2 regions of the Kitasatospora sp. HPM-01-4 genome follow, and region 1 is predicted to be linked to the other one. Evidence: riboswitches for the same ligand, from Rfam matches in the RefSeq annotation. Region 1 holds a riboswitch; the other holds the start of a gene.
The links. Region 1 has a riboswitch for cyclic di-AMP ahead of ACSMTC_RS29060 (CAP domain-containing protein). Riboswitches for the same ligand answer to the same signal wherever they lie in the genome.

Region 1 (7,150 bases):
GTCGTTCTGCCGGGTGCCGCGCCGGGAGAACCAGGCGAAGCCGCACATGGGGATCACGTTCGCGGCCAGGATGGCGACGTACACGGCCTGGCCCGAGAGCGTGGTCTTGTCCACGCCGTAGGCCTGCGCGGTGCCCGCCACCACCGCCACCGCGGCCACGCCGACCGGCTGCCACGGCCAGCGCAGCACCCTGAAGGCGTAGATGTACCCGGCGGGTGTGAAGAGCCCGAACCACGGCTCCCTGACCACCAGGACCGCCGTGATCACGATCAGCACGGTGAAGAACACCGCCATCACCGGCACACGCTCGCGCCAGGCCGGATGCAGTGTGAAGACCCACAGCATCCAGACCGCGGCCAGCGCGCACAGGGCCAGGTCGATGAAGAGGGACCCGCCCGAGGACCGCCGCTCGGCGACCACCGTGACGACGGTCAGGACCGCCAGCAGCGCATATGGCACAACGGTCGCCGACACGAGTCGGTGTCGCACCGGACCCCTCATCCACGCCCCCTCAAGCTGCCGTTCCACCGGACAATCTAGCCGTGACCGGCGCGGGCTATCCGGAGGCGAACAGCGAGCGCAGGTGCCTGCCGTTGACGATCGCCACGACGCCCAGGAGGAGCAGTCCGCACGCGCCCTGCTCGATCCTCATCCACAGCGGCAGGAGATTGGGGAGCGGCACGAGGACGGCGATGGCCGCGACCATGGCGCCCGAGGCTATTCGGAGCCGCAGATACGCCCGGCGGTGGCCGCGCGAGGCGCCGACGACGAAGGAGAGCATCAGCAGGGAGGTGAGGACGACGATCGTGCCCCGGATCCAGACCGTCGCGTTCACCAGCCCGGGATCACGGCGGAGCAGGCAGGCGGCCACGAGGGTGAGCAGGCTGAGGGCGATGTAGCCGCCGACGAGGCGCTTCATGGTGCGAAAAGCCGTCAGGCTGCGTGGATGGCTCGGGAGTTGGTCGGACGGGGCGGCGGGCTGTGCGTTGCGGGTGTTCACGGTGGGTCTTCTCCTCTCTCGGGTGGCCTCCAGCGTCGCAACGCCACGGCAGTCCGCGCATCGGTCGATCTACCGGAACCGCGGCTGAACCGCTGTACCGACCGGAAGGCCGAGCCGGTCCACCGTTCGGCTGACCGGCTCTCAGCACACGGTGTCCGCCTCCGGGTTCGGTCCGACCCCGCCGGTCCCGCCTCCGACCCCGCCGGTCCCCGGCCGACCCGGCCACCGATCCCCCGCCGACCCGGCCGTCGACTACGGTTGGGTGACTTGACCAGCGAAGGCACGGAGGGGACGGATGCCCGGAGTACTGGCCGCCGAACCGTCCGGGCTCGCGTTGTGGGGAGCGCTGAGGGCGCGCCCGATCCGCTTCCTGTACTCGGGCTGGCCGTGGCGCTGCTGGGCGTACCTGCTGAGCGGGGCGCTGCTGGGCACGGTCACCCTCGTGCTGCTGGCGGTGCTGCTGGTCCTGGGAGTCGGACTCTCGGTCGTCGGGATCGGGCTGGTCATCCTCGCGCTCACCGCGCTGGCCGGGATACCCGTGGGCGCCGTCGAGCGGCGGCGGATGCGGCTGGTGGAGCCGGAGACCGTACCGAGCCCGCACCCCGTGCTGGCGGCCGGGCCCGGCCACGGGGTCGCCCACCGGGTACGGACCCGGCTGCGCGAGCGCGCGACCTGGCGCGAACTGGGCCACGCCGGCGCGCTGGCGCTGGTCTTCGCGGCCATCGACCTCGCGTTCACCGCGCTGCTGGCCCTGTCCTTCGTGTTCCTGGTCTCGCCGCTGGTCGTGGCCGCCCTGGCACCCGAGACGGTGATGCTCCTACCCGGGCACGCGGTGGACGGACCGGTGGAGGCCCTGCTCGGCGGCGCGGCCGGACTGCTCGGCCTGGTGTGCTGCGCCTATCTGGGCGCGCTGCTGACCGGTGCCCAGATCGGGCTGTCCCGGCTGCTGCTGGCCGCCCGGGAGGCCGAGCCGGCCGGGCAGGTGGTCGAACTCACCCGCTCCCGCGCCCGGTTGGCCGACGCCTTCGAGAGCGAACGCCGGCGCATCGAGCGTGATCTGCACGACGGCGCGCAACAGCAACTCGTCGCGCTGACCATGACCCTGGGCCTGGTGCGGCTGAGGCTCGGCGCCGGCCAGGGCGAGGCGGCGGCCGAGCTGGCCGCCCGCGCGCAGGGTGAGGCCCGCCGGGCACTGGACCAACTCCGCGACCTGGTGCGGGGAATCCACCCCCGGGTGCTCGCCGACCACGGCCTGGCGGCCGCCGTCGCCGAGGTCGCGGTACGCAACCCGATCCCGGTCCGGGTGGACCTCGACCTGCCGTACCGGCTGCCCGAACAGGTCGAGACCATGGCCTACTTCAGCGTCACCGAGGCGCTCGCCAACGCCGCCAAGCACAGTGGCGCCACCCGGGTCACCGTCGCCGGACACCACGCCGACGGCCTGCTCTCGCTGCTGATCAGCGACGACGGGCGCGGCGGCGCGGATCCGGCGGCCGGCGGCGGACTCCAGGGCCTGGCCGACCGGCTGGCGATCCTGCAGGGCCGGCTGCTGCTGACCAGTCCGGCCGGCGGACCCACCCGGCTGCGAGTCGAAGTCCCCTGCTCCGCCCGGGAGGTGGCGTGCTCCGCATAGTCCTGGCCGAGGATTCCGTCCTGCTCAGGGCGGGCCTGGTCGAACTGCTCACCCTCGGCGGCCATCAGGTCACCGCCGCCGTCGGGGACGCCGAGGAGCTGGTCCGCGCGGTGGACGCGGACCTTCCCGACCTCGTCCTCACCGACGTCCGGATGCCACCGGGTTACGGCGACGAGGGCCTGCGGGCCGTCCTCGAACTGCGCACCCGGCACCCCGAGTTGCCGGTGGTGGTGCTCTCCCAGTACGTCGCCACCGCCTACGCCGCCCAGCTCCTGTCGGGCGGTGACCCGGGCCGGGGCGGACTCGGCTACCTGCTCAAGGACCGGGTCGGTGAGGTGGCCGAGTTCCTGGACGCGCTGCGCCGGGTGGCCGACGGCCGGACCGTCATCGACCCCGAGGTCGTCAGGACCCTGCTCACCCAGCGGTCCGCCGGCAGCTCCGCCGCCCGGGCGCTCGACCGGCTGACTCCCAGGGAACGCGAAGTCCTCGCCCTGATGGCCGAGGGCCGCAACAACCAGTCCATCGCCCGGGAGCTGGTCGTCACCGAGGCCGCCGTGGTCAAACACGCGGGCAACATCTTCACCAAACTCGATCTCGACCCGACCGACGGCAACCGCCGTGTCCTCGCCGTCCTCGCCCACCTCCGCGCCGACGGCGGGTAGCCGGCGTAGCCGGGGCTCCGGTCGGAGCCCCGGCAGGGGCGGGGTGCGGCCCGGCGGTCCCGGTCAGTCGGTGGCCACGGACCGCAGGTCGCGCAGGGTGGCGGTGAGTGCCCACGCGAGCAGTACCAGCGCCGCCCCCGCCGCCACCGCGATGTGGTCGGGGGTCTGACGGGCCGCCGAGGCCGCGAGGACGACCGATCCGGTGAGCACGCCGGCCGCGGTCAGGCTCCACAGGCCCAGGCGGAGTCGCCCGGACGGGGGCGCTGCGACCACGGTCCCGCCGAGGCCCGCGAAGAACCGGCAGGTCTGGACGGCTCCGGCGGCCAGGGTGGTCCAGTAGGCGAAGACGGCGAGGTGGTGCCAGGGGCCCGTGGCGAGCGAGGGCGCTCCGAGGCGCACCACGGCCACCATGCCCGCCCCGACCAGGGCGGGGGCGGCGAGCCGGCGGAGCGCCCGGCCGGCCAGTGCGGTCGCGGCGGCGCGGGTCGGGCGGGGGAGCGGCGCGACGAGGGCGAGGCCGAGCAGGAACAGGACGGTGCAGGTGTTCCCTGCCCAGGTGCCGCCGGGGGCGGAGGTGAACCGGGCGCCCTGCGCGGTGGCGACGCGCCCTGACAGTGCGCCGAGCGCAGCGACCGTTATGGCCAGCGTGGCCGCCCGTTGGCGGCGCTGGGCGTGGTGGTCGGCGGGCCAGATCGCGGGGTGCAGCCACATGTCCGCGATGCCGACGGCCAGGCTCGGCCAGGCCCGCCAGCCGGCCGCCCGGGCGTCCTCCTCGAGCGCCTCGCCCCACCGCTCCCGGAACACGCCGGGGTAGAGCCGGACCAGGCCTCGGTGGAGACTCAAGCCGGGCTCACCCCCAGGCTCCGCAGTCCAGCCCTGGCGACCTTCGCCATGGACCGCAGTTCCTGTTCAAGTACCTGGCGGCCCTTGGGAGTCAGCCGTACGGGCCGCTGGCGTCCCTGCTCCTCGGCGGGCTCGATCAGCTGCTTGGCCTCCAGCCGGCTGAGTGCCCCGTACAGGCTCCCGGGGCCCAGTCGTTCTCCGACCAGTTCCTCGATCGCCGTGTTGATGGCGTAGCCGTGCAGCGGCCCGTCGGCCAGCACGCACAGCACCAGAGTCTGGGCGTCGTTCGCCTGCATCCGCCGCGCTCCTCTCCCTCTTGGGCGAAACGGTACTACGCGGTGTGTACTGTGCCGCCACGCCTGACAGTGAGGCCCTCTTGCTGCTGCGAGCAGCCCGTCCGTCCACCGTGCCGGTCGCGGCGACGGCGGCCGCCGACCGGGGATGCGGCCGGCCGGCTCCGATGGCCGAGGGTCGCAGTACCCGGTGTCGGGGCCGGGGAAGTCGGGTCAGAAAGGTGTCCGATTAGGTCGTTTATGGGCAATGTGTCACTGAATATGGCAATCAGTCAGCTTTTCATGCCATTTCTATGTGAGGTGCGTAATACGAACTTGTGTCCGGCGGGTGGAACTGCCTAGCGTTCAGGCTGTTCGCACCTGCGGACCCTGCCGCCGGGACGCCGAGTCCTGTCCACCGGTCGGCAGGACGTCGAGCAGTGCACCGGGCAGGAGCGGGGGAACCAGGTAGTTCGCCGCGCCCTGCCCAGCCCGCTCCCGGGCTCGGTGGGTCGCGGCTCGGGGTGAAGCCGTTCTGTGTGCGGCCGGGCTACCTCACGGCCCGAACCCGACAGCTCACCTCGCAGGCGTCGCAGAGGAACGCCCCATGCTGACTTCAGGTTCCGGCCGGCATCGCCGTGCGCGCCGGAGTTACACCCCGCGTCTTGCCGCCACCGCCGGGATCGCCGGCGCCGGTCTCATGCTGCCGCTGCTGAGTGCGAGCGGAGCCTCCGCGGCGCCCGGCTCCCACACCTACGCGAGCTACGCCGGGTGGCAGGAGCACCACCAGTACCACCACCAGGCCGGCTCCGGGGGGCAGCGCCACCAGGCCGGCTCGCACACCGCGCCGCACGCCGCGCGGCCCGCCGGTCAGGCTCCCGCCGGGAAGTCCCACGCCTCCCCGACCGCTTCGGCCACCCAGGCCCCGGACACCGAGAGCGCGCAGCCCGCCGCCGACTACCAGGGCTCCCACGGCGCGCGGCCGACCGCTCAGGCCTCGACCCCGTCGTCCGACGCCTCCGCTCCGTCGTCCGAGGCGTCCGCCCCGTCGTCGCCGTCCGCGTCCCCGTCGGCTCCGGCCGGCCAGGCCCCCGCCGCCACCCCCACGGCCACGCCCACCGCCCCGTCCGCGACGAGCGGTTCGAGTTCGGACGCCGTACAGCAGGTGCTCAGCCTGATCAACCAGGCACGGGCCGCCCAGGGCCTGCCCGCCTACACCATCACGGCGGGTCTGACCCGCAGCGCCGAGGCCCACAACCAGACGATGGCCGGCGGCTGTGGCATGTCCCACCAGTGCCCGGGCGAGGCCGAGTTGGGAGCGCGGGAGACGGCCGCGGGCGTCCAGTGGAACGCCATCGGGGAGAACATAGGTTACGGCGGCGGGGTCGGCTCCGCCGCCCAGGACATCGCCGCGATGGCCGTCAGTCTGACCCAGGACATGCTGAACGAGACGCCGCCGGACGACGGCCACCGCAAGAACATCCTCAGCGGCGAGTTCAGCCACATCGGCATCGCCGTCTACCGGGATGCCCACGGCACCGTCTGGCTCACCCAGGACTTCTCCAACTGACCTGTCCTGTAAGGACATCGGCCGAGATGGCCCGGTCCTCTCCCCGGCAGGGCCCGCCGCCCCGTTCCCTCGGGCGGCGGGCCCTGCCGGACGGTGCGGTGTCGGGAGGTGGTGTCGAAGGCGGGGCGTGTCCATCGGGTGCGCGACCGGGATCGCCCGGGCGGTTCCGTGTGGGTGGCGTTCCTTGTCGATGCACGTTCACCTCCAGTCCGATCTGATGGTTAGCGGCCCAGCTCGGGTGGGCAGAATGCATCCGGTTCGTCCTCGCACGCTCCCCACGTACGCTGCACGCGCTGGTCCGCGCCTGTGCACCACCCCATCGCACCGCAGCACCACCTTCCGCCTCCGCGCCGCACCACCCGCCTCCGCACCACCCGCCGCCCAGTGCAAGGCCCGGCGTACAGCTCCGCCGGGTGAGAGAGGGGCCGAGATGTCGTTACCTGTTGGCAGAGCCGCCGTGCTGGGAGGCAGCCTGGCCGGGCTGCTGCACGCCTGGGTCCTCGCCGAGGCGGGCTGGCAGGTGACCCTGGTGGAGCGCGACCGCCGACCGGGCAGGGCCGAGTTCGCCGGGGGAGTCCCGCAGGCCCGCCAGGCCCACCTGCTGATGCCGGCCGGACTGGATGCCATCGAGCGGCTGCTGCCCGGCACGACCGAGCTGCTCATCGACGCGGGGGCGCAGCGCCTCGGCCTGCCCAGCGACATCCGCTGGCTCACGCCGGCCGGCTGGCTCCCCTCCTTCTCGCCGCGGCACACCATCGTCAGTCTCACCCGCCCCCTGATCGACTGGGCGCTGCGCCACCAGGTGCTGTCGCACCCGGGTATCGAGGCGCGTGAGGGAGTCGACGCCGTCGGGCTCACCGTCGCCGGACCCCGGATCGCCGGAGTCCGCTACCGGCGGCGCGGCGACCGTGACCGGACCGAGTCGGTGCTGCCCGCGGAGGTGGTGGTCGATGCCACCGGCCGTACGTCCCGAACTCCTCACTGGCTGAACGACCTTGGGCTCGACGCGCCCGAGGAGAGCGTGATGGACGGCGGGGTCAGCTACTCGACCGGGCTGTTCCGCAGGGCCGAGGGGGGCCTGTCCGCCGGCCGTGCGCTCTACCTCCAGCCCCGGCCCGGGCGCAATCCGCGCTTCGGGCTGCTGTTCCCGGTGGAGGGGGACCGCTGGAT
Region 2 (7,150 bases), 780 kb from region 1:
GCGCCGAAGCCGATGCCCTTGGCACCCGCCCGGCCCTCGATGATCCGCTCCAGACCCGCGAACGCGCCGCCCACGATGAACAGCACGTTGGTGGTGTCGATCTGGATGAACTCCTGGTGCGGGTGCTTGCGGCCGCCCTGCGGGGGCACCGAGGCGGTGGTGCCCTCCAGGATCTTCAGCAGCGCCTGCTGCACACCCTCGCCGGAGACGTCGCGGGTGATCGACGGGTTCTCGCTCTTGCGGGCGACCTTGTCGATCTCGTCGATGTAGATGATCCCGGTCTCGGCCTTCTTGACGTCGTAGTCGGCCGCCTGGATCAGCTTCAGCAGGATGTTCTCGACGTCCTCGCCGACATAGCCCGCCTCGGTGAGCGCGGTGGCGTCGGCGATCGCGAACGGTACGTTCAGCATCCGGGCCAGCGTCTGCGCCAGCAGGGTCTTGCCGGAGCCGGTCGGGCCCAGCAGCAGGATGTTGGACTTGGCCAGCTCGATCGCGTCCTCGCGGCCGTTGCCGCCGCTTCGGCCGGCCTCGCCCGCCTGGACCCGCTTGTAGTGGTTGTAGACCGCGACGGACAGCGCCTTCTTCGCCAGGTCCTGGCCGACCACGTACTGATCGAGGAACTCGTAGATCTCGCGCGGCTTCGGGAGCTCCTCGAAGCGCACCTCGGAGCTCTCCGCGAGCTCCTCCTCGATGATCTCGTTGCACAGGTCGATGCACTCGTCGCAGATGTACACGCCTGGCCCGGCGATCAGCTTCTTCACCTGCTTCTGCGACTTGCCGCAGAACGAGCACTTGAGCAGGTCGCCACCGTCTCCGATGCGTGCCACGAGGTGCTTCCCCTTCGCCAGGGGCCCCGCGGAGGTCCGGGGCCTGGTGCTGTGGACCGGCTGCGCCGTCGGCGTTCGGTCTCGGTATCCGACGGTACTCTGCTGAGCCGGTGAATCCGCCGACTTCGACAGCTCTGCCCTACGCCCTGGGCGAATTGATACCGAACAGATGCCGTCTCGCGGGCATGGGCCCGCACTAGATTGTGCCGGGCCCGGGGCCCGACCGGAACGGAACGAGGGCGGGGCGTACATCACGTGAGTCATGTACGCCCCGCCCGGGGCTGCCGACGTCAGTCGGTCAGCGAGGTCTTCCGGGTCGAGATGATCTGGTCGATCAGCCCGTACTCCAGGGCCTCCTCGGCCGTCAGGATCTTGTCGCGCTCGATGTCGTCGCGGACCTGCTGGATGTCCTTCTTGGAGTGCTTGGCCAGCATCTCCTCCAGCTGCTCACGCATCCGGAAGATCTCCTTGGCCTGGATCTCCAGGTCGGACACCTGGCCGCGGCCGGTCTCGGTGTACGGCTGGTGGATCAGGATCCGGGCGTTCGGCAGCGCCATCCGCTTGCCGGGCGTACCGGCGGCCAGCAGCACCGCGGCGGCGGAGGCCGCCTGGCCCATGCAGACCGTGGTGATGTCCGGCTTCACGTACTGCATGGTGTCGTAGATCGCCGTCAGCGCGGTGAAGGAGCCGCCGGGCGAGTTGATGTACATCTGGATCTCGCGGTCCGGGTCCATCGACTCCAGGCACAGCAGCTGGGCCATGATGTCGTTGGCGGAGACGTCGTCCACCTGCGAGCCGAGGAAGATGATGCGCTCCTCGAACAGCTTGGCGTACGGGTCGTACTCGCGGATGCCCTGCGAGGTGCGCTCGACGAAGCGCGGGACGATGTAGCGGCCCTCGGCGCGGGCTCCGTAGAACTCGCCGCGGGGCGTCTGGGGGGTGTTCATGGGGTTCTTGGCCTCCGAGTGCGTACGGGACGAGGTTGGGGTGCGGACGGCGCTCAGGCGCCGGTGCCGCCGCCGCCGGGGACGTCCGCGGCGCTGTGCATGATCGAGTCGATCAGGCCGTACTCCTTGGCCTCCTCCGGGGTGAACCAGCGGTCGCGGTCGGAGTCCGCGGTGACCTTCTCGATGGTCTGGCCGCTGTGGTGCGCGATCAGCTCAGCCATGCGCTGCTTGGTGCGCAGCAGCTGCTCGGCCTGGATCCGGATGTCGGTGGCCGAACCGCCGAGGCCTGCGGAGGGCTGGTGCATCAGGATGTTGGCGTTCGGCAGCGAGAAGCGCTTGCCGGGGGTGCCGGCGGTGAGCAGGAACTGGCCCATCGAGGCCGCCATGCCCATCGCGATCGTCACCACGTCGTTCTTGATGTACTGCATGGTGTCGTAGATCGCCATGCCCGCGGTGATCGAACCACCCGGAGAGTTGATGTAGAGGTAGATGTCCTTGTCCGGGTCAGCGGCCAGGAGCAGCAGCTGGGCGGTGATCTTGTTGGCGATGTCGTCGTCGACCTGCTGGCCGAGGAAGATGATGCGCTCGTTGAGCAGCCGGTTGTAGACCTGGTCCCCCAGGCCACCGAGCACGTCACCAGCGGCGGCGTGCGGCGCCATGAGGCCAGGCATCTGCATCTGCGGGAACGTCACTTAGCCACCTGCTCAGTTGAATTGGACGGACTGGGGGCAGCCGTCACTTGTCGCAGTTTCACTGCGTGAATGTCGCTGTCTAAGGACCCTAACGCTCAGCCCGGGCCACGGAATCCCCCACACAGAACTGTTCGCTGTGAGCGCAGGGTCGGCATTCGAAAACAGCGAGCCCGGGCACCGAAAGGTGCCCGGGCTCGCCATCCGGAACTACGCGGGAACTCAGGCCTCGGTGGTCTCGGCAGCGGCCTCGTCGGCCTCGTCCTCGGCGTCGTCGAAGGAGACGACCTCACCGTTGGTGTCCTTGACGGTGGCGGCCTCGACCACGGTGGCCAGCGCCTTGCCGCGGGCGACCTCGCCGACCAGCAGCGGCACCTGGCCACCCTGGACGACCTGCTGGGCGAACTGGTCCGGGGTGAGACCCGAACCGGCGGCACGGCGGATCAGGTGCTCGGTGAGCTCCTCCTGGTTAACGCCGAGCTCCTCCTTCGCCACGATCGCGTCGAGCACGAACTGGGTCTTGATGCCCTTCTTCGCCTGCTCCTCGGTCTCGGCCAGGAACTCCTCCAGGGTCTTGCCCTGGGTGGTGAGGTAGGTGTCCAGGTTCAGACCCATGGGCTCCAGCTGGTGGTGCTCCAGGTTGTGGCGGCGGGTCTCGACCTCGTCCTTGAGGAGCTTGGCCGGGTACTCCATCTCGACCAGCTTCAGCAGCTCGTCCAGGACGCGCTCCTGGGCCTGGGTGGCCTGGTCGAACTCACGCATGCGCTCCAGGCGCTTGCGGGAGTCGGCCTTCAGCTCCTCCAGGGTGTCGAACTCGCTGGCCAGCTGGGCGAACTCGTCATCCAGCGCCGGGAGCTCCTTCTCCTGGACGGTCTTCACGGTGACGGTGACCTCGGAGCTCTTGCCGGCCTGGGTGCCGCCCTTGAGCTCGGTGGTGAAGGTCTTGGCCTCACCGGCGGACAGGCCGACGACGGCCTCGTCGATGCCGTCCAGCAGACGGCCGGAGCCGATCTCGTAGCTGACGTCGGAGGCGGTGCCGTCCTCCGGGACCTCGCCGTCGACCTTGGCCTCCAGGTCGACGATCACGACGTCGCCCTCGGCGGCGGCGCGCTCGACGTCCTTGACCGAGGAGAAGCGCTCACGCAGCTGCTCCAGGGACTTCTCTACGTCGGCGTCCTCGACCACGATCGGGTCGACCTCGACCTCGATGGCGGTGAAGTCCGGCAGGGTGATCTCCGGGCGGATGTCGACCTCGGCGGTGAACTTCAGGTCACCGCCGTCGGCGATCCGCTCGACACCCTCGATGTCGGTGATCTCGGGCTGACCGAGGACCTCGATCTTGCCCTCGTCGACGGCCTGCGTGTAGAAGCGCGGCAGGGCGTCGTTGACCGCCTCCTCCAGCACGGCGGCACGGCCGAAGCGCTGGTCGATGACGCGGGCCGGGATCTTGCCCTTGCGGAAGCCCGGGACCGAGACCTGCTGGTTGATCTTCTTGTACGCCGCGTCGAGGCTGGGCTTGAGCTCCTCGAAGGGCACCTCGACGGTGAGTCGAACCCGGGTCGGGTTCAGAGTCTCGACGGCGCTCTTCACGGTTGGGTCTCCTAAGGGCTTGCGGTCAGGTTGTCTCCGCCCGTCCGGCTCATCCGGCACGGGCGAGACGGGCGATGGGCGGTTGGGGCTGCATCTCCCGTACGTGGTGGACGGTGAGCGTGACTCCTCGCCCTCGGGCGGTCGACCTGCGCGTATGCACAGGGACTACCGGCCAGCGGCCCATCCTACCGGTACCACGAAAGGCGGACGCCAGGCCCGCCCGCGATCAGCGTGCCGCCGCCCGATCGGGCGCGGCCCCGGCGCACCGGACGCGGCCGCACGGCCACCGGCCGACCGACCCCCGGAAGGGCCCGATGTGTCGTCAACTGACCGGCGCCGCACACGGCTTCAAGAGCGAGGCCGTCCGGGAAAGCCAACAGGGCCCCGCCCGCTGACGAGACCCTGCCGCACTGTCGGGGTGACCGGATTCGAACCGACGACCTTCCGCTCCCAAAGCGGACGCGCTACCAAACTGCGCCACACCCCGTGGTGCCGAGAGGAAGCGTACACGTCGGCCGGGCCGCGCTCGCCGCTATATCGGGAGCCCACCGGACATGCCCGGAACCGAAAGCAGTGTGCAAGCAACCGACCGAACCAGGTAGGCTGACTCCGTCCTCGTGACCGACAGGTTCCCGGGGGCGTCGTATGCGCATGTATGCGGCACGCGGGTGTAGCTCAATGGTAGAGCCCCAGTCTTCCAAACTGGTCACGCGAGTTCGATTCTCGTCACCCGCTCCAGACACTTCGGCCCCGGGCCGACGGTTTCCACCGTCGGCCCGGGGCCGAAGTCGTGTTCCCAGCCCCGTCCGGGCTGAGTGCGTGTCAGAGGCGGACGCCGTGGCGCACCAGGTAGCTCACCGGGTTGATGTCGGAGCCGTAGGCCGGGCCGGTGCGGACCTCGAAGTGCAGGTGCGGGCCCTTGGCGTTGCCGGTGGCACCGGAACGGCCGATCTGCTGGCCGACGGCCACGGACTGACCGGCCCGGACGTTGATCGCCGAGAGGTGGGCGTACTCGGAGTACTTGCCGTCGGTGTGCCGGATGACGACCTGGTTTCCGTACGAGCCGCCCCAGCCCGCGGTGACCACGGTGCCGGTGGTGACGGCCCTGACGGGGGTGCCGGTGAAGACCAGGAAGTCCACGCCGGTGTGGTGGCCGCTGACCCACGAGGAGCCGGTCGCGTGGTACGGGGTGCCCAGGTGGGGGTTGGCCACCGGGGAGGTGTAGGCCGGGGCGGCCTGGGCCGCGGTGGCGGGCAGCGCCAGGGCGGCGCCGGTCGCGCCGGCGACCAGCGCGCGGCGGGCGAATCGGGGCAGCCGGGAACGGCGGGCGTCCTGCGCGAGCATGGGGAGTCCTCTCCGACGCCTGCGAGGTGAGCTGTCGGGTTCGGACCGGAAGTAGCCCGGCCGCCGGGAAGCGGCTTCACCCCTAGCCGGCCCGGTTCTCCGGGCGCGGCGACCTGCCTGTGGTTCCCCCGCTCCTGCCGTGCACTGCGCGAAGTGCGGCCTCCGGGCGGCGGCAGGACTCGGCGTTCCACCTGGCGGGCCGACCCGGACGATGACCGGGCTGGCTGAAGAAAAACCGATCCGACGTACACGGAGCAAGTTAGCCCCGCTTAGGCATAAGGAGCGCATAAGGACACCGGAGGCCGGCGGTCACTCTCCGGTCACGCCGAACCGCCGTGTGCAGCCGGATCGGTCACGGTCGGCCGGACGAATCCACACAGATCGTCATGGAATCCACACTCCGCATCAATCCGGACACCCTCCGGTGCGACCTGGAGATTCCCCGGTGAGCTGTGTCACGCCCACCGTGCCGGACACGGCTGACGGTCCGTTTCCCGCAGGGGCCCGCGGCCGATACCCTCGCGAGCGTTCGCCTTAACGATCATTTATTCGAGCTAGGAGCCCACCCGTGCGCCCGCAGGACCGTATGGCCGTCATCCAGCGCAGTGTGGTCCGCGAAATGGCGCAGTTCGGCGTGGAGTTCACGGTGGACGGCGAGGTGGTCCGCGGTCCCGGCACCACGGCGGTGGCGGTCCGCGAGCACCCGGGCCAGGGCGGGAGCGGCCATGTGGACCTCGGTTTCGTCCTCGACCTCGGGCGCGCGGACGCCCCCGTGGTCTGGGACTGCGCGGCCGGGCTCGGCAAGACCGAGGAGGAGAAGCTCGACAACGCCGTGAAGATGTGGGCCACCACCACCGCCTCGACCGTGGTGGAGCTGCTGGAGCACCGGGGCGAGCACGGGGACCACTACCGGCCCGCCGAGCTGGCGGGCTGGCGGGCGATCCAGGGTCCGGCGGCCGTCTTCGGGTTCGGCAACGAGCGACTGGCCGGCTGGCTGGCCGACCACCAGCCGCTGACCGCGATCGCCGAGGCGCTCGGCCCCAGGCTCACCGGCGGACAGCTGAACGGCGTGAAGCTGTTCCTCGGCGGCCGGGCCGGCGACGACATCGCCGAGGTCCGGTTGAACGGCGAGGTCTCGGAGGCCGCCTCGGCCGCACTGCACGCACTGGACTGGCCGCGCGGCGAGCGGTTCTGCTGGGCCCGCCTGTTCGTCCTGCTGATCCCCGAGGGCGGAGTGCAGCCGGAGCCCGTGTGCTCCGTCCCGGTGCCCGCACCCGTCGCGGCACCGGCGCCCAGGCCCGGACTGCTGGCCCGGGTCAGGCACGTACTGCGGTCCGCCCGGCGCTAGGGGTACTCGGTGACCGAGTACGGCCCGGGCCACGGCCGGCGTCACCCCCGCCGGGCACCCGGCGCCGCGCGCTGATCCGGGAGGACCGGCCGGACGGGTGTCGGCTCAGCCGGAGAAGGACTTGAGGCTGTTGGCCACCGAGGTGAGGAAGTTCTTGATCGGCTCCGCCGCCGTGGAGGCACTGAGCATGAATCCGAAGAGGGCCGAAATGATCGCGTGACTGGTCTTCAACTGCTTGTTGCGGATGAAGATGAAGACGAGGGCACCGAACAGCACCAGTGCGGAGACGGAGAGCACCACCCGGACTCACTTCCTTACTACGTTGCGGGGTTTCATCCGGAAACCCTGTGGCGACGCCGGAGCCCGGCCTGTCTGGCGGGGCACGGCCGTGTGGCGCCGACCGAG

Region 2: it holds a riboswitch for cyclic di-AMP, as region 1 does, so the genes downstream of both, ACSMTC_RS25410 (M23 family metallopeptidase) here and ACSMTC_RS29060 (CAP domain-containing protein) in region 1, are expected to answer to the same signal.

What each region holds. Positions count from the first base shown of each region.
Region 1 is NZ_JBPQGP010000005.1:6,638,527-6,645,676, forward strand. It holds gene ACSMTC_RS29030 (sensor histidine kinase) at 1-489, opposite strand, end outside; gene ACSMTC_RS29035 (hypothetical protein) at 557-1,000, opposite strand; gene ACSMTC_RS29040 (sensor histidine kinase) at 1,296-2,633, shown strand; gene ACSMTC_RS29045 (response regulator) at 2,621-3,295, shown strand; gene ACSMTC_RS29050 (hypothetical protein) at 3,359-4,138, opposite strand; gene ACSMTC_RS29055 (PadR family transcriptional regulator) at 4,135-4,434, opposite strand; cyclic di-AMP (ydaO/yuaA leader) riboswitch at 4,844-5,015, shown strand; gene ACSMTC_RS29060 (CAP domain-containing protein) at 5,018-5,980, shown strand; gene ACSMTC_RS29065 (NAD(P)/FAD-dependent oxidoreductase) at 6,411-7,150, shown strand, end outside.
Region 2 is NZ_JBPQGP010000005.1:5,857,217-5,864,366, reverse strand. It holds gene clpX (ATP-dependent Clp protease ATP-binding subunit ClpX) at 1-827, opposite strand, end outside; gene ACSMTC_RS25435 (ATP-dependent Clp protease proteolytic subunit) at 1,118-1,774, opposite strand; gene ACSMTC_RS25430 (ATP-dependent Clp protease proteolytic subunit) at 1,828-2,445, opposite strand; gene tig (trigger factor) at 2,686-4,053, opposite strand; tRNA gene ACSMTC_RS25420 (tRNA-Pro) at 4,467-4,540, opposite strand; tRNA gene ACSMTC_RS25415 (tRNA-Gly) at 4,718-4,791, shown strand; partial or broken gene ACSMTC_RS25410 (M23 family metallopeptidase) at 4,876-5,277, opposite strand; cyclic di-AMP (ydaO/yuaA leader) riboswitch at 5,401-5,558, opposite strand; gene ACSMTC_RS25405 (DUF6348 family protein) at 5,966-6,745, shown strand; gene ACSMTC_RS25400 (hypothetical protein) at 6,851-7,045, opposite strand.